One region of the Kocuria sp. JC486 genome, then DNA from elsewhere that is predicted to be linked to it. Evidence: riboswitches for the same ligand, from Rfam matches in the RefSeq annotation. Region 1 holds a riboswitch; each other region holds the start of a gene.

Evidence for each region. Region 1 has a riboswitch for S-adenosylmethionine ahead of GWK18_RS05910 (MetQ/NlpA family ABC transporter substrate-binding protein). Riboswitches for the same ligand answer to the same signal wherever they lie in the genome.
Region 2: linked by a shared signal. The riboswitch ahead of GWK18_RS04885 (bifunctional o-acetylhomoserine/o-acetylserine sulfhydrylase) and the one ahead of GWK18_RS05910 (MetQ/NlpA family ABC transporter substrate-binding protein) in region 1 are both predicted to bind S-adenosylmethionine.
Region 3: linked by a shared signal. The riboswitch ahead of GWK18_RS12365 (aminotransferase class I/II-fold pyridoxal phosphate-dependent enzyme) and the one ahead of GWK18_RS05910 (MetQ/NlpA family ABC transporter substrate-binding protein) in region 1 are both predicted to bind S-adenosylmethionine.

What each region holds. Positions count from the first base shown of each region.
Region 1 is NZ_JAAOZS010000008.1:25,544-32,826, reverse strand. It holds gene ispG (flavodoxin-dependent (E)-4-hydroxy-3-methylbut-2-enyl-diphosphate synthase) at 1-926, opposite strand, end outside; gene GWK18_RS05925 (site-2 protease family protein) at 1,079-2,431, opposite strand; gene GWK18_RS05920 (methionine ABC transporter permease) at 2,657-3,313, opposite strand; gene GWK18_RS05915 (methionine ABC transporter ATP-binding protein) at 3,310-4,392, opposite strand; gene GWK18_RS05910 (MetQ/NlpA family ABC transporter substrate-binding protein) at 4,389-5,264, opposite strand; SAM riboswitch class IV at 5,361-5,474, opposite strand; gene pflB (formate C-acetyltransferase) at 5,795-7,283, shown strand, end outside.
Region 2 is NZ_JAAOZS010000006.1:16,817-24,099, forward strand. It holds gene GWK18_RS04875 (hypothetical protein) at 1-65, opposite strand, end outside; gene GWK18_RS04880 (homoserine O-acetyltransferase) at 249-1,469, opposite strand; gene GWK18_RS04885 (bifunctional o-acetylhomoserine/o-acetylserine sulfhydrylase) at 1,471-2,847, opposite strand; SAM riboswitch class IV at 2,914-3,028, opposite strand; gene GWK18_RS04890 (CPBP family intramembrane glutamic endopeptidase) at 3,105-3,911, opposite strand; gene GWK18_RS04895 (S9 family peptidase) at 3,982-6,225, shown strand; gene GWK18_RS04900 (CPBP family intramembrane glutamic endopeptidase) at 6,235-7,095, opposite strand; gene yidD (membrane protein insertion efficiency factor YidD) at 7,205-7,283, opposite strand, start outside.
Region 3 is NZ_JAAOZS010000035.1:4,691-11,973, reverse strand. It holds gene GWK18_RS12385 (glycosyltransferase family 1 protein) at 1-82, opposite strand, end outside; gene GWK18_RS12380 (NAD-dependent epimerase/dehydratase family protein) at 90-1,313, opposite strand; gene GWK18_RS12375 (alpha/beta fold hydrolase) at 1,476-2,027, opposite strand; gene GWK18_RS12370 (acyltransferase) at 2,245-3,633, shown strand; SAM riboswitch class IV at 3,668-3,777, shown strand; gene GWK18_RS12365 (aminotransferase class I/II-fold pyridoxal phosphate-dependent enzyme) at 3,827-5,215, shown strand; gene GWK18_RS12360 (cystathionine gamma-synthase) at 5,212-6,393, shown strand; gene GWK18_RS13355 (DUF4870 domain-containing protein) at 6,493-7,257, shown strand.

The DNA.
Region 1 (7,283 bases):
AGCGGCACGGTCAGGTCCTTGAGCCCCTCCGTGACGTCATCCGCCAGCTTGTACACGTCCACCTGGGCCCGGCCGCAGGACGGGCAGGACACGATTTCCAGCTTCTTGGGCCGCAGCCCCAAGGACTGCAGGATCTGGCTGCCGACCTTGACCTCTTCAACCGGCGGGGCGGAGAGGGACACGCGGATCGTGTCCCCGATGCCCTGGGAGAGCAAGGCACCGAACGCCGTCGCCGACTTGATGGTGCCCTGGAACGCGGGCCCGGCTTCCGTGACGCCCAGGTGCAACGGCCAGTCACCTTCCGCGGCAAGGAGCTGGTAGGCCCGAACCATGGTCACGGGGTCGTTGTGCTTGACGGAGATCTTGAAGTCGTGGAAGTCGTGCTCCTCGAAAAGGGAGGCTTCCCACTTGGCCGACTCCATGAGTGCCTCCGGAGTGGCCTTGCCGTACTTCTCCATGAGCCGCTTGTCCAGGGAGCCCGCGTTCACGCCGATGCGGATCGAAACCCCCGCGTCCTGCGCCGCCTTGGCGATGGCTCCCACCTGGTCGTCGAACTTCCGGATGTTGCCCGGGTTCACGCGGACACCGGCGCACCCGGCGTCGATCGCGGCGAACACGTACTTGGGCTGGAAGTGGATGTCGGCGATCACCGGGATGGGCGATTTCTTGGCAATGATCGGCAGTGCGTCGGCGTCGTCCTGGGACGGGCAGGCCACGCGCACGATGTCGCAACCGGCGGCGTTGAGTTCGGCGATCTGCTGCAGGGTCGCGTTGATGTCCGTGGTCGGCGTCGTCGTCATCGACTGCACGCTCACGGGCGAATCGGAACCGACGCCGACGGCCCCCACACGGATCTGCCGGGTCTTGCGACGGGGCGAGAGGACGGGCTGAGGCGCTGCGGGCATACCGAGGCTGACCGGACTCACGGGGGCTCCTGACACGTTGGCGATGGAATTCGCGATGCCGCGGGATCACCACGACACGCCGACCACCCATTGTGCCCCAGTTCCCACGACCGGGGACACCGATTCATGGTTGTCCTGGGCACACTTCCAGGCACTGGCAACCGGGCGCCGAGTCAGAACACCTGGACCGGTTCGACGATGTCGGCCAGCACGAGCACCACCGTCATCACCAGGAATGCGCCGACCACCACGTACGTCAGCGGCAGGAGCTTGAGGGGGTCGAACGGTCCGGGGTCGGCGCGGCCGGTGAGCTTGGCGAAACCACGCCGCACCTTCTCCCACAGCGCCCCGGCGATGTGTCCACCGTCCAGCGGCAGCAGCGGCAACAGGTTGAAGGCGAACAGGGCGAGATTGACGGAGCCGATCAGTCCCACCAGGGTGGCGGCCTTGTCTTTGACCTCCAGCCGGTCCGTCATGGCCACCTCGCCGGAGATCCGCCCCACTCCGACCACCGACATCGGCCCTTCGGGATCCCTGGGGGCCTCCGTGAATGTGGACACGGCGGTGTTCCAGACGTTCACGGGCAAGCGCCACAGCACGCCGAACACGGAGTTCAGCGAATCGACGACGACGCCGGGGACCTCCGTCACGGGCTGAGGGACGGTGTCGAAGCGGGGCGAGACGCCGATGAAGCCCACTTCTTCCAAGACGTAGTCCCCGTTGTCCAGGACCGGCTCCCCGTCGTCGTCCTGAACGGGACGCTCGGTGAGGATCGGCGTGATGACCGTGCTGGTCTCCTGCCCGTCACGCTCGTAGACCAGGGGCACCTCCTTGCCGCCCTGGTCGCGGATGATCGAGGTCAGTTGGTCCCAGGTGTCCACGTCCTGGCCGTTGATGGACACGATTGTGTCCCCGGGTTCCAGTCCCGCAGCGTGTGCGGGTGCCTCCGGGGTGGTCTTGTCGCAACTGGTCTGTGACTGGCCGTCAGCGGAGGCGTCGCCCGCGCGGACCTCGACGACGCATTCGTTGACCGTGGAGACCTGGGTGGTCGGCGACTGCGTGCCGAATCCCGTGACCAGCACGGTGATGCACACCACCGCGATGAGGAAGTTCATGAGTGGGCCACCGAGCATGATGACGACCCGTTTGTACACGGGGAGCTTGTAGAACGCGCGGTCCTCGTCACCCGGCTGGCGATGCTCATCCTCCAGGCTGCGGGTTTCCGCCACGGCCTGTTGGAACAGTCCGGTCGAATCCACTCCGGCGGCGTGACCCTCAGCCGGCGGGTACATGCCGATCATCGCCACGTAGCCGCCCAACGGGACGGCTTTGAGCCCGTACTCGGTCTCCCCGCGGCGCCTTGAGAACACGGTGGGTCCGAAACCCACCATGTACTGGCGGACGCGCACCTTGAAGAGCTTGGCGGGCACCAGATGCCCGACCTCGTGCAGGGCGATCGAGAAGATGAAGGCCACAGCTGCCAGGAGCACGCCGAGGACATAGAGCAGAACGGTCACGGCCGACATGCAACCACACTCAGCCCAGAACTTTCCGTGCTGTGCCCCCGATCTCGGCTGCGATCCACCCGGACCTGGGCGCCTTCCTCGGACTCCTTCGCTTGACGCCCTACGGAAGGCGCCCAGGTCCGGGTGCCACAGGTCAACTCGGGTACGACAAAGCCCCTCCGCAGCGGACCACAAGCGAAGCAGTCCAAGGAAGGGGCCCGTCGTCGTCGCGACTCGATCAGCGGCTCAGCGCCGCATGATCTTGCGCGCCATGGAGTTGCCGAAGAACTGCACCAGCTGAACCATGACGATGATGACGGCCACGGCTGCCCAGGTGATCTGGTCGTTGAACCGCTGGTAGCCCAGACGCAGGGCGAAGTCACCCAGACCACCGGCACCGATCGCGCCGGCCATGGCGGACATGTCCGTCACGCCGATCACCAGGAAGGTGTACCCCAGGACCAGGGGCCCGAGGGCTTCCGGAAGGATCACCGTGGTGATGATCTTGGGGCGCGAGACACCCATGGAGCGGGCCGCTTCTACGACGCCGGGGTCCACGGACATGAGGTTCTGTTCCACGATGCGGGCGACGGCGAACACCGCGGCGATCGACATGGCGAAGATCGCCGCGTTCTGCCCCAGGCGGGTTCCTACCACCGCGTCCGTCAGCGGCCCCAGGGCGGCCAACAGGATGATGAAGGGGATGGGGCGGACGAAGTTGACCACCAGGTTGATCGCGGTGTTCACGGCCCGGCTCGCGTAGAGGTTGCCGGGGCGCGTCACGTACAGGGCAACGCCGAAGAAAAGACCGATCAGGCCGGCGATCACCATGGTCAGCGCGACCATGTAGAGGGTCTCGCCGATGGCGGTCAGCAGTTGGGGGCCGAGGACGGACCAGTTCATGCCGAAACCTCCTTCACGGTTGTCAGCTGGGAGAGTTCGTCGATCGTCCGGTCGACCTCGTGCCGCTCACCGGTGAGGTCCACGGTCAGGGACCCGAAGGACTGACGCTGCAGGACGGAGACTCCCCCGAACACGATCTGGAACTGCACCCCGCGGGCGGCGGCAGCGGACAGGACGGACCCCACGTCCACGCCTTCACGAACGTCGACGACGACCAGCCGCCCCTTGCTCTGTTCGCTCAGGTAGCTCAGTTCTTCGCTGTCGGGTTCGTCGTGGCTCACCGTGGCCACGAACTTTCGGGCGGTGTCCGTTTCCGGTGCGGAGAACACCCGCGCCGTGGGTCCTTCTTCGACCACACGACCGCTGTCCATGACGGCGACCCGGTCGGCGATCGAGCGCACCACGTCCATTTCGTGGGTGATCAGCACCACGGTGATGCCGAACTCACGGTTGGCCCGGCGCAGCAGGTTCAGGACCTCCTGCGTGGTTTCGGGGTCCAGCGCGGAGGTGGATTCGTCCGCCAGCAGGATCTTGGGCTGGGCGGCCAGCGCGCGGGCGATTCCCACGCGCTGCTTCTGTCCGCCCGAGAGCTGCTCGGGGTAGTTTCCCGCACGTTCGGACAGTCCGACGAAGCGGAGCAGTTCCTCAACCCGCGCCTTGCGCTTGTCCTTGGACCACCCCGCGCGCACCAACGGGTACTCGACGTTGCCCGCGACCGTCCGGGAGGTGAAGAGGTTGAACTGCTGGAAAATCATGCCGATCTCCCGGCGAATCGGGGCCAGTTGTTCCTCGGTCCGCCCGTCGACGCGCTGCCCGTCGACCTCCACGACACCCCCGGTGACGGGCTCCAAGCCGTTGATCAGGCGCACCAGCGTCGACTTGCCCGCACCGGAGTACCCGATGACCCCGTAGATCTCACCGCGACGGATCGACAGCGTGACGCCGTCCACCGCCGTGACCTCTCGGCGCAGTTTGCCCTTGCCCGTTTCGAACGTCTTGATGGCGTCCTCGAACCGGACGATCACCTCGGCGTCCTCACCGGGCCGCACGCGGGGAGTAGCCGTCGCCGCAGAACTCACTTCTGGAGGTCCTTCTGGTAGTCGGCGAGGATCTGGTCCAGCTCTTCGCGCGGCAGGTCCAGGGACACGGCGGTGTCCTTGGACTCCTTGGCCTCGGCCTCCAGAACGGCGTCCGAGTGGAAGAGTTCGGCAACCTTGTTCAGGGTCTCGTCGTCGGCGTTCTCGGCCGTGGTGGTGAACAGGTTGACGTAGGGGTAGGAGCTCTCCTCACCGACGCCGTCCTCCGCGAGCGCTTCCTCGGGGTTGAGGTCGGCGCGCTCCAGGAAGTCGTTGTTGACCACGGACGCGGCCACCGAGTCGAGGGACAGGACGGTCTGCTCGGCGGAGACCGGCGTGACCTTGACCTTCGACTTCTCGGTGTCGACGTCGGTCTCGGCGGGCGCCGTCGTGTCGGAGGTGAACTCGACCAGGCCCTTGGATTCCAGCAGGAGCAGGGCGCGGGTCTGGTTGATGGAGTCGTTGGGGATGGCGATCTCGTCGCCGTCCTTGATCTGGTCCAAGGAGTCGTACTGGTTGGAGTACAGGCCCATCGGGTAGATCGACGTGGAAACGATCGGCGTGATGTCGTCCCCTGCGCTGTTGTTGTAATCCGCCAGGTAGGCGATGTGCTGGAACCGGGCCATGTCGATGTCGCCGTTGGCGGTGGCAGGGTTGACCTGGCTGTAGTCACCGAACTCGCGCAGTTCCACGGTGATGCCTTCTTCGGCGGCGGCTTCGACGATGGCCTCGTCCACCGGGGAGGACCCGATCACGCCCAGGGTGACGACTTCGTCGTCGTAGGGGCCTTCGTTGCTGTTGGAACCACCGCAGCCGGCCAGGGTGAGGCCCAGGACGGAGGTCAGAGCCAATGCGGAAACTCGGTAAGCGCGCATGGAGGGTATGCCTTTCGTTCGTGATGCAGGGGTCCGGGACCGTGCCGCATGCACGAAGGATGATCAGAAGGCGCCCGAGGAAGGCTCATTTCTCGATGTTCGTGCTTGCCGCAGGTCCGTTGACCGGAGCCGGATGTTCATCTGGGGCACCCCACCACGTCAGAGGGTTGCCGCCCGGTCAGCCAGAGCTTTTCGCCGGGACTCGTCATCCATTGCGCGAAATCCTAACATCGTGCGGCCCGTGGCCGTTGCGCACAGCAATGATCGACACAACGTGGGCAACTTCACATGAACGCGATGTGTGGACCACAGGCCCGGAACCCCCACCGACCTGGGCGTACGGCATACGCGCACATGAAACACAGATGAACACAGAGATACCCAAGGAAACCATCTGCAACCCGAGTGAACCACAGACGGAGATTCCGTAGCTTCGGAAGTGAACGTGAGGACGCGTCTGACCCGAGAAGTGGCCTCACACGGATTGCACGGGCACCGGATCCGGGCCCCTGCCCACGGAGGAGGACCACATGACCGCCCAGACCACAGACCGCCCCGTTCACGACGAGGGTTTCGACCCCGCCGCGCAAGCCTGGCGGGGTTTCCAGGCAGGTCCGTGGCAGGACTCGATCGACGTCCGCGACTTCATCCAGCGCAACTACACACCCTACGACGGCGACTCCGCTTTCCTGGAAGGTGCCACGGCTCGGACCACCGGCATCTGGCAGAAGCTGCTGGAGATGTTCCCGGCCGAGCGCGAGAAGGGCGTCTACGACGTCGATGCCACCACGCCCTCGACCATCACCTCCCACAAGCCCGGTTACATCGATGCCGAGCAGGAGATCGTCGTCGGCCTGCAGACCGATGCTCCCCTCAAGCGCGCGATCATGCCCAACGGCGGGTGGCGCATGGTCAAGAATTCCCTGGAGACCTACGGCTACCCCGTGGATCCCACGCTCGAGAAGATCTACTCGACCTATCGCAAGACCCACAACGACGGGGTCTTCGACGTCTACTCCCCCAACGTGCGCGCAGCACGGTCCTCCCACGTGGTGACCGGCCTGCCGGACGCCTACGGCCGCGGTCGCATCATCGGCGACTACCGGCGCGTGGCCCTCTACGGCGTGGACGCCCTGGTGGAGGGCAAGCAGCGCGAGCGTGCCGAACTCGACCTCTACGCCGCGGACGAGAAGGTCATCCGCGAGCGCGAGGAGAACGCGGAGCAGATCCGCGCGCTGCGTGAGCTCCAGGAGATGGCAGCCTCCTACGGGTTCGACATCTCCAAGCCCGCAACCAACGCGACAGAAGCCGTGCAGTGGCTGTACTTCGCCTACCTGGGCGCGGTCAAGGAGCAGAACGGCGCGGCCATGTCCTTCGGGCGCAACACGGCGTTCCTGGACGTGTACTTCTCCCGCGACCTGGCTGACGGGGTGCTGACGGAATCGGAAGTCCAGGAGATCGTGGACGACCTGGTGATCAAGCTGCGGATCGTGCGCTTCCTGCGGACCCCGGAGTACGACCAGCTGTTCTCGGGGGACCCCACCTGGGTCACCGAATCCATCGGCGGCATGGGTGCCGACGGGCGGACCCTGGTCACCAAGACCTCTTTCCGGTTCCTGCAGACCCTCTACAACCTGGGACCCGCCCCGGAACCGAACCTGACGGTCTTCTGGTCCGCGGACCTTCCGGAAGGCTTCAAGCGCTACTGCGCCCAGGTTTCGATCGACACGTCCGCCATCCAGTTCGAATCGGACGAACTGATCCGCGGTGCCTGCGGTGACGACGCCGCCATCGCCTGCTGCGTCTCCCCCATGACCGTGGGCAAGCAGATGCAGTTCTTCGGAGCCCGCGTGAACGTGGCCAAGTCCCTGCTGTACGCGATCAACGGTGGCCGCGACGAGATCTCCGGGAAGCAAATCGCTCCGGAGTCCCCCGCCGTCGTCGGTGAGGTGCTGGAGTTCGACGACGTGTGGGAGAAGTTCCTGGTCACGTTGGACTGGCTCGCCGCGACGTACGTGG
Region 2 (7,283 bases), on a different contig from region 1:
CCCCACAGTTGGCTGCGGGTCAGTCCGGCTTCGGTGGCTTCCCGGACCGTGAACCATCGGTCCATCAGACTGTCCGGCGGTCGGTGACGCGGTGTGGGCATGCACCCAGCACACCCCGGGGACAGGCACACCCCGTAGCCTTCAAGCACCCACCTGGGGACGTCGCACCTGTGTGTGCCGGTCCGCCGTCGTCTGTGGAGCCGGACCGTGCCCCTCCACCCCCGCCGAACCCTCGCAAAACTCGCGGATCAGGGGGTGATGGGCGAGTTTCGGGAGGGTTCGGCGGGGGTGGACGACAGGACCGTGCGGGCGACCAGCTCGCCCAGTTGCGCGTCTTCGATCAGGAAGCCGTCGTGGCCCGCGTCGGAGCGGATGGTCTGCCGGGTCACGGGCACGGGCAGTGCCTCGCACAGCGCGTCGGATTCGGACGGGAAGTAGAGCCGATCGGAGTCGACGGCGGCCACCAGCCAGTCGCACCGGGTACGTGCCAGCGCCTCCCGCAACGTCCCGCGCCCACGGGCCACGTCGTGGCTCATCAACGCCTCGTTCAACGTCAGGTACGAGTTGGCGTCGAACCGATCGGCCAGTTTGGAGGCCTGGTGGTCCAGATAGCTCTCGACCTTGTAGCGTCCCCGGTCCCCCGCCGTCGAACCCAGCACGCTCTCACCGGGCTGCGGGTCACGGCTGAACCGGGTCTGCAGTTCGGCCGCGGACCGGTAGGTGATGTGCGCGATCCGCCGCGCCAGGCCCAGCCCAACGGTGGGGAACTCGCCGTCGTAGTAGTCGCCACCGCGGAACGCCGGGTCCTGCCGCAGGGCCAGGTTCTGCGCCTGCCCCCACGCGATCTGCTCGGCACTGGACGCCGCACAGGCCGCCACCACGCCGCAGGCCCGCACCCGGTCGGGGAAGGTCACCGCCCACTCAAGGGCGCGCGCCCCGCCCATGGACCCGCCGATCACCAGCCGCCACTGCCGGATGCCCAGGGCGTCGGCCACCGCGGCCTCCGCCCGCACCCCGTCGCGGATGGTCACGAACGGGAACCGCGAGCCCCAGGGCGCACCGGTCGGGTCCACCGACGACGGCGCCGGCGTGGCCGGACCCGTGGAGCCGTAGCACCCGCCGAGCATGTTGATCGAGACCACGAAGTACCGGTCGGTGTCGATCACCCGTCCGGGGCCGACCAGACCCTCGCACCACCCCGGGGCTTCCGCGCGGGTGCGTTCCACCTCGGGGGCGTGCTCGCGGGCACGCCCGGGAGCCAGGTGGGCGTCGCCGGTGAGGGCGTGCTCGACCAGGACAGCGTTCGAACCGTCCGCGTCGAGTTCACCCCAGGTCTCGTAGGCCAGCCGCACGCCGGGCAGGACCACCCCGGATTCCAGCGGGAGGTCGCCCACGTCCACGTACGCGAGCACACCGTCCTCACGGACGAAGTCCGGGGCCCCCGTGCGCCCGCCCCCGACCAGGGTCATCTCAGGACGCTCCGTTCTCCGAGGGCTCGGTTCCGGAGCCGGACCCCGCGACAGCCGCGAAGCCCAGTTCCAGATCCGCCAGGATGTCGTCGATGTGCTCGAGCCCCACGGACAGCCGCACGAATCCGGGATCCACGCCCGCGTCCCGCTGCTCGTCCGCGGTCAGCTGCGAGTGCGTGGTGGAGGCCGGGTGGATCACCAGCGAGCGCACGTCACCGATGTTGGCCACGTTCGAGTGCAGCCCCAGCGCGTCCACGAAGGCCTGTCCCGCGGCGGCCCCGCCGTCCAGGACGAAACCGAGCACAGAGCCGGCCCCGTTCGGTGCGTAGCGGGTGGCCCGTTCGTGCCAGGGCGAGGATTCCAGGCCCGCGTAGGACACGGAACGGACGCCGTCGTGGCCCTCGAGCCACTGGGCGACCTTCTGCGCGTTGGCCACGTGTCGCTCCATGCGCAGGGACAGCGTCTCGATGCCCTGTTCGATCATGAACGCGTTGAACGGGGAGATCGAGGCGCCCAGGTCCCGCAGCAGCTGGGTGCGCACCTTGAGCGCGTAGGAGAGGTTGGCGCCGAAGGGTCCGTTCGTCCCGAACACCTCTCCGAAAACGATGTTGTTGTACGACGGATCGGGATTCACGAACTCCGGGAACCGCTCCGGATAACGCGTGTAGTCAAAGTTTCCGGAGTCGACCACGAACCCCCCGATCGAGGTGCCGTGTCCGCCCAGGAACTTGGTGGCCGAATGCACGACGACGTCGGCCCCCCACTCGAAGGGCCGCACCAGGTACGGCGTGGCGACGGTGTTGTCCACGATGAGCGGGACTTCGGACTCGTGGGCGATCCGTGAGACGGCTTCGATGTCCAAGACGTCATTGCGCGGGTTGGGGATCGACTCGGCGTAGAAGGCCTTGGTGTTGGGACGGACGGCGCCCCGCCAGGCGTCGACGTCGTCGGGATCCGTCACGAAGGTGACCTCGATGCCCAACTTGGCCAGCGAGTACTTGAAGAGGTTGAAGGTGCCGCCGTAGAGGGAGGCGCTGGCCACCACGTGGTCGCCCGAACCGGCGATGTTCAGGATGGCGTACGTGGTCGCGGCCTGACCGGAGGCCACCATGACGGCGGCCACGCCGCCCTCCAGGGAGGCGATCCGATTCTCGACCACTTCGGTGGTCGGGTTGTTGAGCCGGGTGTAGATGGGGCCCAGCTGCTCGAGCGCGAACCGATCTGCCGCCGTCGCCGCGTCCGGGAAGACGAAGGACGTGGTCTGCTGAATCGGCAGCGCCCGTGCACCGGTGACTGGGTCGGGTTCCTGGCCCGCGTGGATCTGGCGGGTCTCGAAGTTCCAGCCGGCGGGCTGTGCGGGGGTGGGGGTGTTGCTCAACGGTGGCTCCTGGTCTCAGGGGTCCCAGCCGGAGCCGGCGCAGTCCCGCACCGGGTCCGGGTCCGCGACCCGCGCTTGCCGTGACGCGGTCGCGTCCGGCCCGGTCCTCACCCAGGGCACCCCACCGCGGTTGGAGGGTTGCCGGCCAGCAAGCTGGGGCTTGACGCTGGCTCTCGTGACCGCTCCCATTGTCACGGGCACACCGTCGGAACTGCAAGCCGGGAACCGACGACGGAGCAGGGCTGGGCAACCGGGGCTCAGGATCCGAAAAGGTAGGCCCCCGCCAGGAACCCGACGGCGTCGAGCAGAAAGTGCGCGACGACCAGGGGCATGACCCGCCCCGTGCGCCGGTAGATCCACAGGAACACAAGCCCCATGACCACGTTGCCCAGCGTCGGCCCGAACCCCTGGTACAGGTGGTAGCTGCCGCGCAGCAGCGCCGACCCGATCAGCACGGCGGGCCACGCCCACCCCACGCGCAGGAGCCGGTCGGCCAGGAACGCGACCACGATGACCTCTTCAACCAGCGAGTGGCGCGCAGCCTGTCCGATCAGCAAGAGCACACTCCACCACTCGGTCCCGCCACCGTTGGTGGTCAGCTCCGCGGTAAGCCCCAGAGCCCGCCCGGCCTGATACATGCCCAGCGTGCCCAGACCCATGACCACGAACAACAGCGTTCCGAGCGCGAGGTCCTGCCACGGTGCCCTGAGGTCCAACCCGATCTGGCGGCACACGGTTCTCAGCTGCCCGGCGGAACCTGCCAGGAGGTAGAGCGCCAGCAGCACCGGCACCAGGGCGAGGACGATCGTCAGCACCTGACGCAGCACGTCGAAAACCGGGACATCGCTCATGGGCTGATTCATGGTCGCGTGGGACTGCGCGATCGACGAAGTGGTCATGACCTCGGCGATCTTCAGGATCGCCCACAGAGCGCTCGCGCCGAGAGAGACCCCGAGCACCAGCAGGATCTGCACCCACAGATCGGCCCGTCGGCCTCCGAATTCCTCCGGACGCCTGTCCTCGTGCCCTTGCCAGTGCTCGTCCCGGCGTTCCGCTTCCGTCATGGCCCCATTGTGCCGTCCGACGACGACGCCCCGGCCCGCTCACCAGTCCGGCCGCGATAGGTTGAACGCCATGACCGATGCCGCAGCCGATCACAGCACCGTTTCAGTTCCCGCTCCCGTTCACGCCCCGGTCGCCGAACGACGCGACAGCGTCCGTGAGTTCCACGGTGACCGCTTCCGGGACCCCTACGAATGGCTGCGGGACAAGGAATCCCCGGAGGTCATCAGCCACCTGGAGGCGGAAACGGCCTTCGCGGAATCCAGCACCGCACACCTGGCCAGCACTCGGGAGCAGATCTTCCAGGAGATCAAGGGTCGCGTGCAGGAGACCGACCTGTCCGTTCCGTGGCGTCGTGGCGACTGGTGGTACTTCGGGCGCACGGTCGAAGGCGGAGAGCACGGGATCCGATGCCGGGTGCCTGCCACGGCCCCGCTGGACTCCGAGGACGCCTGGACCCCACCCGTCGTCGAACCCGGCGTTGCCCTCCCCGGCGAAGAGGTCCTGCTGGACGGCAATGCGGAAGCCGCCGCACACGATTTCTGGTCCCTGGGCGCGTGGGACGTCTCCCTGGACGGCCGGTGGATGCTGTGGGCCGCGGACACCACGGGTGATGAGCGCTTCACCGTGCGGATCAAGGACCTCACCACGGGAGAGGTCCTCCCGGACGAAATCCCCGGTACCTCCTACGGCGCGTTCCTTTCCCCCGACGGCCGCGCGGTTTACTACACCGAGGTGGACGACTCCTGGCGCCCCTGGCGGGTACGCCGCCACGACGTAGGGGCCGGTAGCGCCACCACCCCACTGGACGCAGACGCCTTGATCGCCCAGGAGGAGGACCCGGGCCTCTGGCTCGGCGCCGGGCTGTCGGCGGATCGCCGGTGGCTGGTCCTGGATGCCGGGTGCTCCGAGTTCTCCGAGGTGTCGATCCTGCCGCTCGACGCCGCTCCGGGCACGGCCCCCACAGTCGTGATTCCCCGTGGTGAGCGCGTGCTCTACCAGGCGGAACCGGTGCGGGTGGACGGCCGCGACGTCGTCCTGGTCTCGCATGACCACGGTGCCGCGGACGGTCGGCTCTCGCTCCTGGAGCTGGACCGGTTGGGGCTGCCGCTGGACCGGGCCGGGGCCGTGGACGTCATCTCGCCGCGCGAGGACCTGCGCCTTCAGGGCTTCGCCGTGACCGCGGACCACCTGCTCGTGTCGGTGCGGGAGAACACCCTGCCGACCGTGCTGCTCCTCCCCCTGGCCGGTCTGGGGACCCCGGACCAGGCCCCGGTCACCCGCGTGTGGAACGACGACGGCGACCTGGCCTCCGTGAACTTGATCGCCGCCGAACACGATTCCCCCGTGGTCAGGTTCGCCGTGGAGACCTTCCTGCGCCCGACCAGGATCTTCGACCTGATCCTCTCGAGCAGTTCGACCGGCAGCACACCGGACAACTCCTCGCAGGTCGTCCCCGTTCTCCGCCAAGAGAAAGCGGTGCTGGGTGGTTACGACCCCGCCGATTACGAGGTCGAACGGGACTGGGCCACCGCCATCGACGGCACGCGCATCCCCGTGACCCTGATCCGCCGCCGCGGCCTCCTGGAGCCCGCCCCCGCCGTCGTCTACGCCTACGGCTCCTACGAAATCAGCATGGACCCGGCGTTCTCCTACTCCCGGATCTCCCTGCTCGACCGCGGTGCGGTGTGGGTCATCGCCCACGCCCGCGGCGGCGGGGAATGTGGCCGTGCGTGGTACGACGACGGGAAGAAGCTGCGGAAGAACAACACGTTCACGGACGTGGTGGCCGTGACGGAGCACGTGGGACGGCGGGCCGACGTCGATGCCGACCGGCTGGTCCTCATGGGTGGTTCCGCGGGAGGGCTCATGGTAGGCGCCGTGTTGAACCTGGCACCGCACCTCTACCGCGGGGCGGTGGCTTCCGTCCCGTTCGTGGACCCGCTGACCTCCATCCTCATGCCGGAACTCCCCTTGACCGCGCTGGAATGGGAGGAATGGGGCAATCCGATCGAGGATCGGGAGGTCTACGCGTACATGAAGGCGTACTCCCCGTACGAGAACATCTCGACCGACCCCGGCGTCGCCTACCCGCCGATCCTCGCGGTCACGTCCCTGCACGACACGCGTGTGCTGTACGTCGAACCCGCCAAGTGGGTGGCCGCCCTCCGCCACGCCCGTCCGGATGCCGCCGATCAGGTCATCATGCGGATCGAGATGGCCGGCGGCCACGGTGGTGCGTCGGGCCGCTACCAGCAGTGGCGGGACACGGCGTGGGAGGACACGTGGGCCTTGGAGCGGATGGGGTTGGTCTGACGGCACGGATCAGGAACTCACAGCCCACATGGGCGTTCGCTTGGGCGGCAACCTTTCCAGGACCAGGACCAGCGGGATCACCAACAGTGCCGTGGCGATGGAGGTCAGGAACACCGGCCACAACGCCACGGTCTGCGGGACCCACACGAGTTCCACGAAGTACCCGGCAAGATTCGCGCCCGCATGCCAACCCAGCGGAATCCACAACGCGCCCGTACGCAGGGACGCCCAGGTCAGGGTCGCGCCCAGAACCGCAAGCTCCACCAGACGCATCAGAACCCAGTGACCGGACCCCCCGTTGCTGTACAGATTGGCTGCGTGCGCAGCGGAGAACAACAGGCTGCTGACGGCGATCACCACCGCGGGATGCCAACGGCTCTCGCTGAGCCGCACCAGAACTCCGCGATAGACGAGTTCTTCGGGCAGCGCGGTGGCCAGCACACCGATCACCACGGCGCCCAACGCCGCGAAAAGTCCGGCGCGTGGCAGCCACACGCCCATCGGTGTGGTCGCGCCCGTGACCAGAAACAGTGCGGAGGTGATCCCCGTGATGGCCCCGGAGAACAACAGTGCGATCCACAACGCCCGCAGCTTCTGCGCCCCGGAGCGGACGTCGGCGCCCATGAGCTTGGGCAGCACGGCGGGTGCGGAGCCCACCGATTTGTCCCACCCCGGGAAGCCCAGAGCCAGGACTCCCCGCTTGGTGATCAGGAACCAGATCAGCAGAACGGCCACGGGCTGGACCAGGAAGACGATCTCCCAGGGCCAGTCCCGGACGGCCATCCGCCAGGAAACGATGAGAGAGACGATCAGGGTGGCCAGGACCGCCGCCAGTGGACGGTCACGCACCGATCGTTGAAGTCCGCGCATGGGCTGAGAATAGTCCACGCCCCGCCGAATCACGTGCGGGCGAACCGCCCCCGGTGACCGGAAACGCCCACCGGGCCCCCTGCCCCGGAGCCGGTGACCGTGACGGCGACTAGAACCGGAACGGGATCGGAATACCGCCGCAGCAGCACACGCCCTGCACACGCGAGGGCTGCGTGCTGAGGAGCAGG
Region 3 (7,283 bases), on a different contig from region 1:
GTTGTTCGAGGGTACGGAGAATGCGCGTGACCACCCCGTCGATTTTGGGCAGGAAGACCTCGGTGTAGAGGGCGATGCGCACGGAGGACTCAGCGCTCGGCGGGTGTGGTCGCCGAAGCGGCCATCGATGCCGGAATCCCTGCGTGCGTGCGTCTGTTCCAGAGGGACGTGGCTGGGATCTTGGACAGGTCCGCACGGTGTGCGTAGCGGCGGGCGGTGTCCTCGACCTCCATCAGCAGTCCCTCGGACAGGGTGGTGGGTTCCAGCCCCAGGTCCAGGAAGGTGTCGTTGGTGACGTGCAGTTCGTTCTCGGCCGACTCCTGGCGGGGGTTGGGCACCATTTCCACCTCGGCCTCGGAGATGCGGGCCACCAGTTCGGCAAGATCACGCACCCGGTGGGTCTCGGTCATCTGGTTGAGGATCATGACCCGGTCGCCCGGTGCGGGTGGGTTCTGCAACGCGATCTCGACGCAGCGGACCATGTCTTGGACGTGGATGAACGCGCGGGTCTGCCCACCGGTGCCGTGCACGGTCAAGGGGTAGCCGACCGCCGCCTGCATGAGGAAGCGGTTGAGCACGGTGCCGTAGTCGCCGTCGTAGTCGAAGCGGTTGATCAGGCGTTCGTCCAGCAGTGTTTCGGCGGTGTTCGTGCCCCAGATGATGCCCTGGTGGAGGTCGGTGATGCGCACCCGGTCGTTCTTGGCGTAGAAGGCGAACAGCAGCTGATCCAGTGACTTGGTCATGTGGTAGATCGAGCCCGGGTTGGTCGGGTACAGGATCTGCGTCTCGATGTTGTCCCTGCCCTCGTGGGGGATCTCCACGTCCAGGTAGCCCTCGGGGATCTTCATCCCGGCGGTTCCGTACCCGTAGACGCCCATGGTGCCCAGGTGCACCACGTGAACGTCCAGGTCGGATTCGACAATGGCAGCCAGGAGGTTGTGGGTCGCGTTGACGTTGTTGTCCACGGTGTAACGCTTGGTGCGGGGCGTCTTCATCGAGTAGGGAGCGGCACGCTGTTCCGCGAAGTGCACCACGGCGTCCGGACGTTGGGTGACCAACAGGTCGAGCAACCCCTCGTAGTCCTGAGCCACGTCCAGGTGCACGTGATCGATCACGTTGCCCGTGACCTCGGTCCAGGCGTGCAGCCGTTCGACCAGGGGACGGATCGGGGTCAGGGACTGGGCATCGAGTTCGTCGTCGATGCGCCGCCGCGAGAGATTGTCCACGATGACGACGTCGTGGCCCTTGTTGGAAAGGTGCAGTGCGGCCGGCCAGCCGCAGAATCCGTCGCCGCCGAGGATTGCGATCTTCACGTGGTCTCCGTTTCGTGCATGTGTCCGGTCAGTGCCTTCACGTCGCGCCATCCGTGCACGGTGGTGCGTGCTGCCCGGCGGTACTCCGCTGCCCACGGATGCCGAGTCACTCAATTCTGGCAGATGGGCTCACCTGTGCCCGGGGGAATCTCTGGGGCGCGATCAGGTGGCTCGACGAATCCAGTCCACCGGGCAATGGCCTCCTCGGTGAGCGACCTGCAGTCGCGAGCAGGAGAGCAGCCGATCCAGCCGGTGTGCGTGGGCGACGGGGACCACAGGATCGTCCTCGGAATGCACGATCACGACGTCCAGATCGGCCAGCGCCCTGTCCGCATGGATCGGCAACGCCCATTGAGGTCCCCACCAGGGGTGGGATTCGTCGGTTGCGTGACCTGGGCCCGGCGCTTCCCAGAAGGGCGCAGCCACGATGACCGTCCGGCGCAGCATGGTCGGCCGTCGCAGACACAGGAAACGTAGGGCCTCGGACCCGCCCAGGGAGTGGCCCACGAGGATCCAGGGCTCGTCGGGCAGCTCACGGATCGCACGGGCGATTTCGTGCTGCCACAGTTGCGCGGAATCCGGGCGGTCGGTCGGCGGGAGCTGTGGGGCGATGATCTCGGCGTCCGGCCAGTGGGCACGGAGTTCCCGGGCGATCTCGTCGTCCGGGCCGTCGTCGTCACCTGCGCCGTGCAGGTACAGAATGCGGTTGACCATGTGAGGCTCCTTCTGCGCGTCCAGTGTTCCCGGACACCCTGCTGGTAAGTGTTCTTAGAGTTTCGCACTTCCCAGGAGCGCAGTCACCGGATTGGCCGAAGATGTGCTCTGGCAGGGGAGGTTGGTGGCGGTTGACCGGGCTGTGGTGGAATCACCTCGACGGGCGGGGGCAGCGCCGGCCCTGGAGCGGGGCGTCGTGACGGGAGGAAGGGCGAGCGTGGCTGAGGCGACTCGTGTGGCCGCTCACGGTCTGGACGTCCCCGGGCCCGTGGGCGACCGGGACCTGGCGGTCGATGCCGCCCGCGTGGGAGCCCTTGTCCTGGTGGTCTGCGCGCACGTCCTGCTGGTCACGCTGGTCACGGTTCCGGGGACCGGGGGCGTTTCCCTGACCATGGCACCCACCCGTCACTCGTGGTTCTGGTGGTTCTCGTGGATCGTCCAGATCATGCCGCTGTTCTTCGTGGTGGGTGGGTTCTCCTCCGCGGTCTCCTGGGCCCGGTTCGCCGACGGCCCGGGTGCCTCGGTCGGTGCCAAGGCACTGTGCTGGATCCGGGGGCGACTGCTCAGACTGGCCCAACCGGCCGCCGTTCTCTGGGTGTCCTTGGCGGTCGTGACAGCTGGTGCACTGGCGGCCGGGGCGCCGGTGGGGGAGGTTCGCCTGGCGCTCTCGGGGTTGGGGATGCACCTGTGGTTCCTGGGTGCTTACGCACTGTGCCTGGCCCTCGTGCCCCTGACCCATGCTGCGCATCGCCGCCATCCGTACCTGAGCCTGGGGGCCTTGTTGGTGGTGTGTGCAGCCGCTGAGATTCCGCGGTTGGTCACCGGAGACCATTGGTGGGGGCTGTTGTCCCTCGGGCCCGTCTGGGTGACGATCCATCAACTGGGCTATTTCCGGGCGGACGGCACCGCGGCGCGTGCTCGCGGCCCGGTCATGGTCCTCGCCGCCGGCGCCGGGTACCTGGCACTGTGGGCCTTGGTCAGCACGGGCTGGTGGGTGCGGGACATGTTGGCCGGTCTCAATCCACCGAGTCTGACGCTTGTCGTGCTGGGCTTCAGCCAGGCCTGCCTCCTGCAGGCGCTGACCCCGGCCCTGTCCCGCCTCATGTCTTGGCGACCCGTCCAGGCAGCGGCCTGGCTCATCGGATCCCGGCCCGTGACCCTTTACCTGTGGCACCTGCCCGTCATCGTCCTGGTGATGTCCGTGTGGTGGTTGTCGAACGCTCCCGAACCGGAACCGGCCAGCGGCCGCTGGTGGCTGTGGCGGATACCGTTGGCGCTCATCTGCTGGGCGGGGTCGCTGGCCGTCGTCCGGATGTTCGGTCGGTGGGAGACGACGGCGGTCCTGCCGCCCGCCACGCGTGCCCGGGCGCTCGCCGTCGTACCTTCCACGCCCCACTACGCGGCCGTCGTCCTTGCGGTGATTCTGCTGATAGTGCCGGTGGTCCTGGAGATCCGGTTCCTGCTCAACCCGGTCCTGGTGACCGTGGGTGCGGTGGCCTACTTGGCCGCCGCGGTTCTCTTGCGGTGGGCCCCTGACCTGCGCCGGCCTGCCGACGCACCCGAAGGCGAAGCGTCCCTACAGACTGAGCAGCGGCGAAACATGTGACGCAACATCGCCGAAGTGGGATAGGCTGAGCGGGCTTCACGAGATGCGTTCGCCAAGCTCCGACTTGAGCGCACACCAACCCCATGTTCACGGGTGGTTCGGATGACGAAGCGGCCTGCACCGCCCGCAGCGCACGAACAACTCCGTGGGTGACCGTGCAGGTCAAGAGCACCAACCCACTGGAGGTACCGAGATGACGCTCTCGCCCTCGGCAACCATCAACGGCTCGTCCTCGTTGGCCACTCGGCAGATCCATGCCGGTCGCGGCGGTTCGGCCGATTCGCCCACCCAGGCGACCCTTCCCGTGCCGATCTACCAGTCCTCGGCCTTCGAGTTCCCCGATCACGCGTCCGCGGCGGCCATGTTCGCTCAGACCCAGCCGGGCTTCACCTACTCCCGTACCGGTAACCCGACCGTGGCTGTTCTGGAAGCGCGCTCCGCTGATCTGGAGGGCGGGATCGCGGGTCTCGCCCTGGGGTCGGGTCAGTCCGCTGTTGCCGCCGCACTGTTGGCGCTGGTGAGCACCGGGCCCGGCAAGCACCTGGTCGTCTCGGAGAAGATCTACGGCGGCACCGTGGACCTCCTGGGCGACACCCTGGCCGACCTCGGCGTCACCGTGACCTACGTGGACCCGACGGACGCCTCCCAGTGGGCCGCGGCCGTCACCGATCAGACTCGAGGATTCTTCCTGGAATCCATCGGCAACCCGCTGTCCACTCTGGCCGACCTCGACGCCATTGCCGAGGTCGCACACGAGGCCGGTGTTCCCGTGGTCGTGGACAACACACTGGCCACGCCGGTCCTGTACCGCCCCATCGAACACGGGGCGGACATCGTGGTCCACTCGGCCACCAAGTACTTCGGGGGCCACGGCACGGCGCTGGCCGGGGTCATCGTGGACGCCGGGCGGTTCGACTGGGAGGCCCGGCCCGAGCGGTGGCCGCAGTTCACGAGCCCGCGTGAGCGGTGGGGCCACCAGAGCCTCGTGGACAAGTGCCGCGGGGGCTCAGCTTTCCTCCACCTGTGCCGTGCCAAGTTCGTCCACGACCTCGGCCTCACCCTGTCGCCGTTCAACGCCTCCCAGATCATCCAAGGAATGGAGACCCTGGACCTGCGGGTGCGCAGGCACAGTGATTCCGCGGCACGGATCGCACGGTTCCTGGACGGCCACCCGGCTGTCCGGCGGGTGCACCACCCCGTCGTCGAATCCTCCGTGGATCACCGGATCGCGGAACGGGACTATCCTTCGGGGACGGGCGCGGTGTTCGCCTTCGAACTCAACTGCGGCCCCGAGCGCGTGCCGGAATTCGTGGACTCGTTGCGCCTGTTCAAGCTGGTGGCCAACATCGGTGACGTCCGGTCACTCGTCGCCCACCCGGCGGCCATGACGCACTGTCGCCTGACCGAGGAGCAGCGGTTGGCCGGTGGCATCACGTGGGAGACGCTGCGTCTGTCCATCGGTTTGGAAGCCGTCGAGGACCTGATCGCCGACCTGCAGTCCTCCCTGGACGAACTGCAGAGGACCAGCCCCGCCTCGGCACGGACCTCGGACGTCGAGTCCGCGCAGGAGGCGCGGGCATGAGCGGGTTCACCACGCGGGCGGTCCACGCCGGGCAGGAACCCGACCGCCTCACGGGTGCCGTGATTCCGCCGATCTACCAGACCTCCACCTTTGTCCAGGACGGCATCAACGTCCTGCGGGACGGACACGAGTACTCGCGGGGGTCCAACCCGACCCGCAACGGTTTCGAGGAGCAACTGTGCGCCCTGGAAGGTGGGTTCCGGGCGTTCTCGTTCGCCTCGGGGATTGCCGCGGAGGACGCCTTGCTGCGCGCCCTGCTGCGCCCCGGGGACCACGTGATCCTGGGCGGTGACGGGTACGGCGGGACGAACAGGCTGATCTCCAGGGTCCTGGCTCCCTGGCAGGTTGCACATTCGCCCGTGGACGTCACCAACCCCGACGCGGTTCGCGGAGCCTTCACGGACAAGACCCGTGTGCTCTGGGTGGAAACACCCACGAACCCGCTGTTGGGGATCGCCGATCTGGCGACGCTGGCGCAGCTCGCCCACGACCACGGAACGCTGCTGGTCGTGGACAACACCTTTGCCTCGCCCTATCTCCAGCGTCCTTTCGAATTCGGCGCCGACGTCGTGGTGCACTCCACGACCAAGTACGTGGGCGGCCATTCGGACGTGCTGGGCGGCGCCGTCGTCGTCACGGACAAGGCCTGGGAGGTTGCCGAGGTCAACGGGTTCTCGCCCGGAGCCACCCTTGCTGAACTGCTGGCCTTCCAGCAGTTCGCGGGGGGAGCGGTCTCCGGCCCGCAGGACAGCTACCTGGCCGCACGCGGACTGAAGACGCTGGCCCTTCGCATGGAGCGACACCAGGCCAATGCCGGGCGGATCGCGCAATGGCTCACCGAGCGACCGGAGGTGGCGGAGGTCCTGTACCCGGGGCTGCCGGACCACCCGGGACACGAATTGGCGGCGCGGCAGATGGACGGCTTCGGCGGAATGGTGTCCTTCCGGCTCGCGGCCGGAGAGGCGGCCGCGCGCCGATTCGCGGAGTCCACGCACATGTACAAGCTCTCCGTGTCCCTGGGCGGAGTCGAGTCCCTGATCTGCTGGCCTTCGGAAATGACCCACGGGTGCGTCGTCGGCACGGACCAAGCGGTCCCGACCGACCTGGTCAGGCTCTCCGTGGGCATAGAGGACCTGGAGGACCACCTGGAGGACCTGGAGCGCGCCTTCACATCGTGACCCGTGACGCGCAATGCGCTTAACCTGGACCCGGGCCCCCGGGTCCGAATGACGATGCGTACCGACTGACGCGTTTAGATGCGCAAGGAGATCCTCACCATGACCACCGATGACAGCGATCGCAGCGCTTCACACGACGACGGCGCCGCTGGTCCCGTCCAGGACCCCTCCGGCTCCGAGCCCGGTGCTGGGCCCGGTGCCGGGTCGGATGCCAACGGCTCCTCCGCCACGACGTCGCAGTACGGCCAACAGCCGGGGTACCAGCCGGGTGGGCCGCAATCTGGTCAGCCGCAGTACGGCGCAGGGCAGTACGGGGCACCCGAGACCAGCGCGCCCCAGTACGGCGCTCCCCAGAACGGCGCACCTCAGTACGGGGCTCCGCAGAACGATGGCGCGCAGTACGGCGCGCCCGGGCAGGGGTACGGCCAGCAGGCATACGGGCAGCAGTCGAACTACGGTGGCGAGCCGAACTCCGGCGGTCCGTACCAGTTCAGCGGGATGCCTCCGCAGGAGGCCCGGACCATGGCCCTGGTCACGCACCTGTCCGCGCCCGTGCTGTATTTGCTGTCCGCGGGGTGGGCAGGGTTCCTGGCGCCGTTGATCCTGTGGGCCATTTACAAGGACAAGGATCCGCTGGTCCGCCAGGCCGGTGCGGGTTCCTTCAACTTCAACTTCGCTCTGATGGTCGTCAGCGTCGTGGCTTGGATTGCCGGGTTCGTGAGCCTCGGTCTGCTCATCCCGCTCACGATCCTGGTGGTGTTCGCCGTTCTGGTGGTGCAGGTGATCTTCGGAATTTTCGGGGCCATGGCCGCAAACCAGGGGCAGGCGTACAAGTACCCCTTCGAGATCCCGATCCTGAAGTGACCCGCCCCGCCCTTCGCCCACGGACG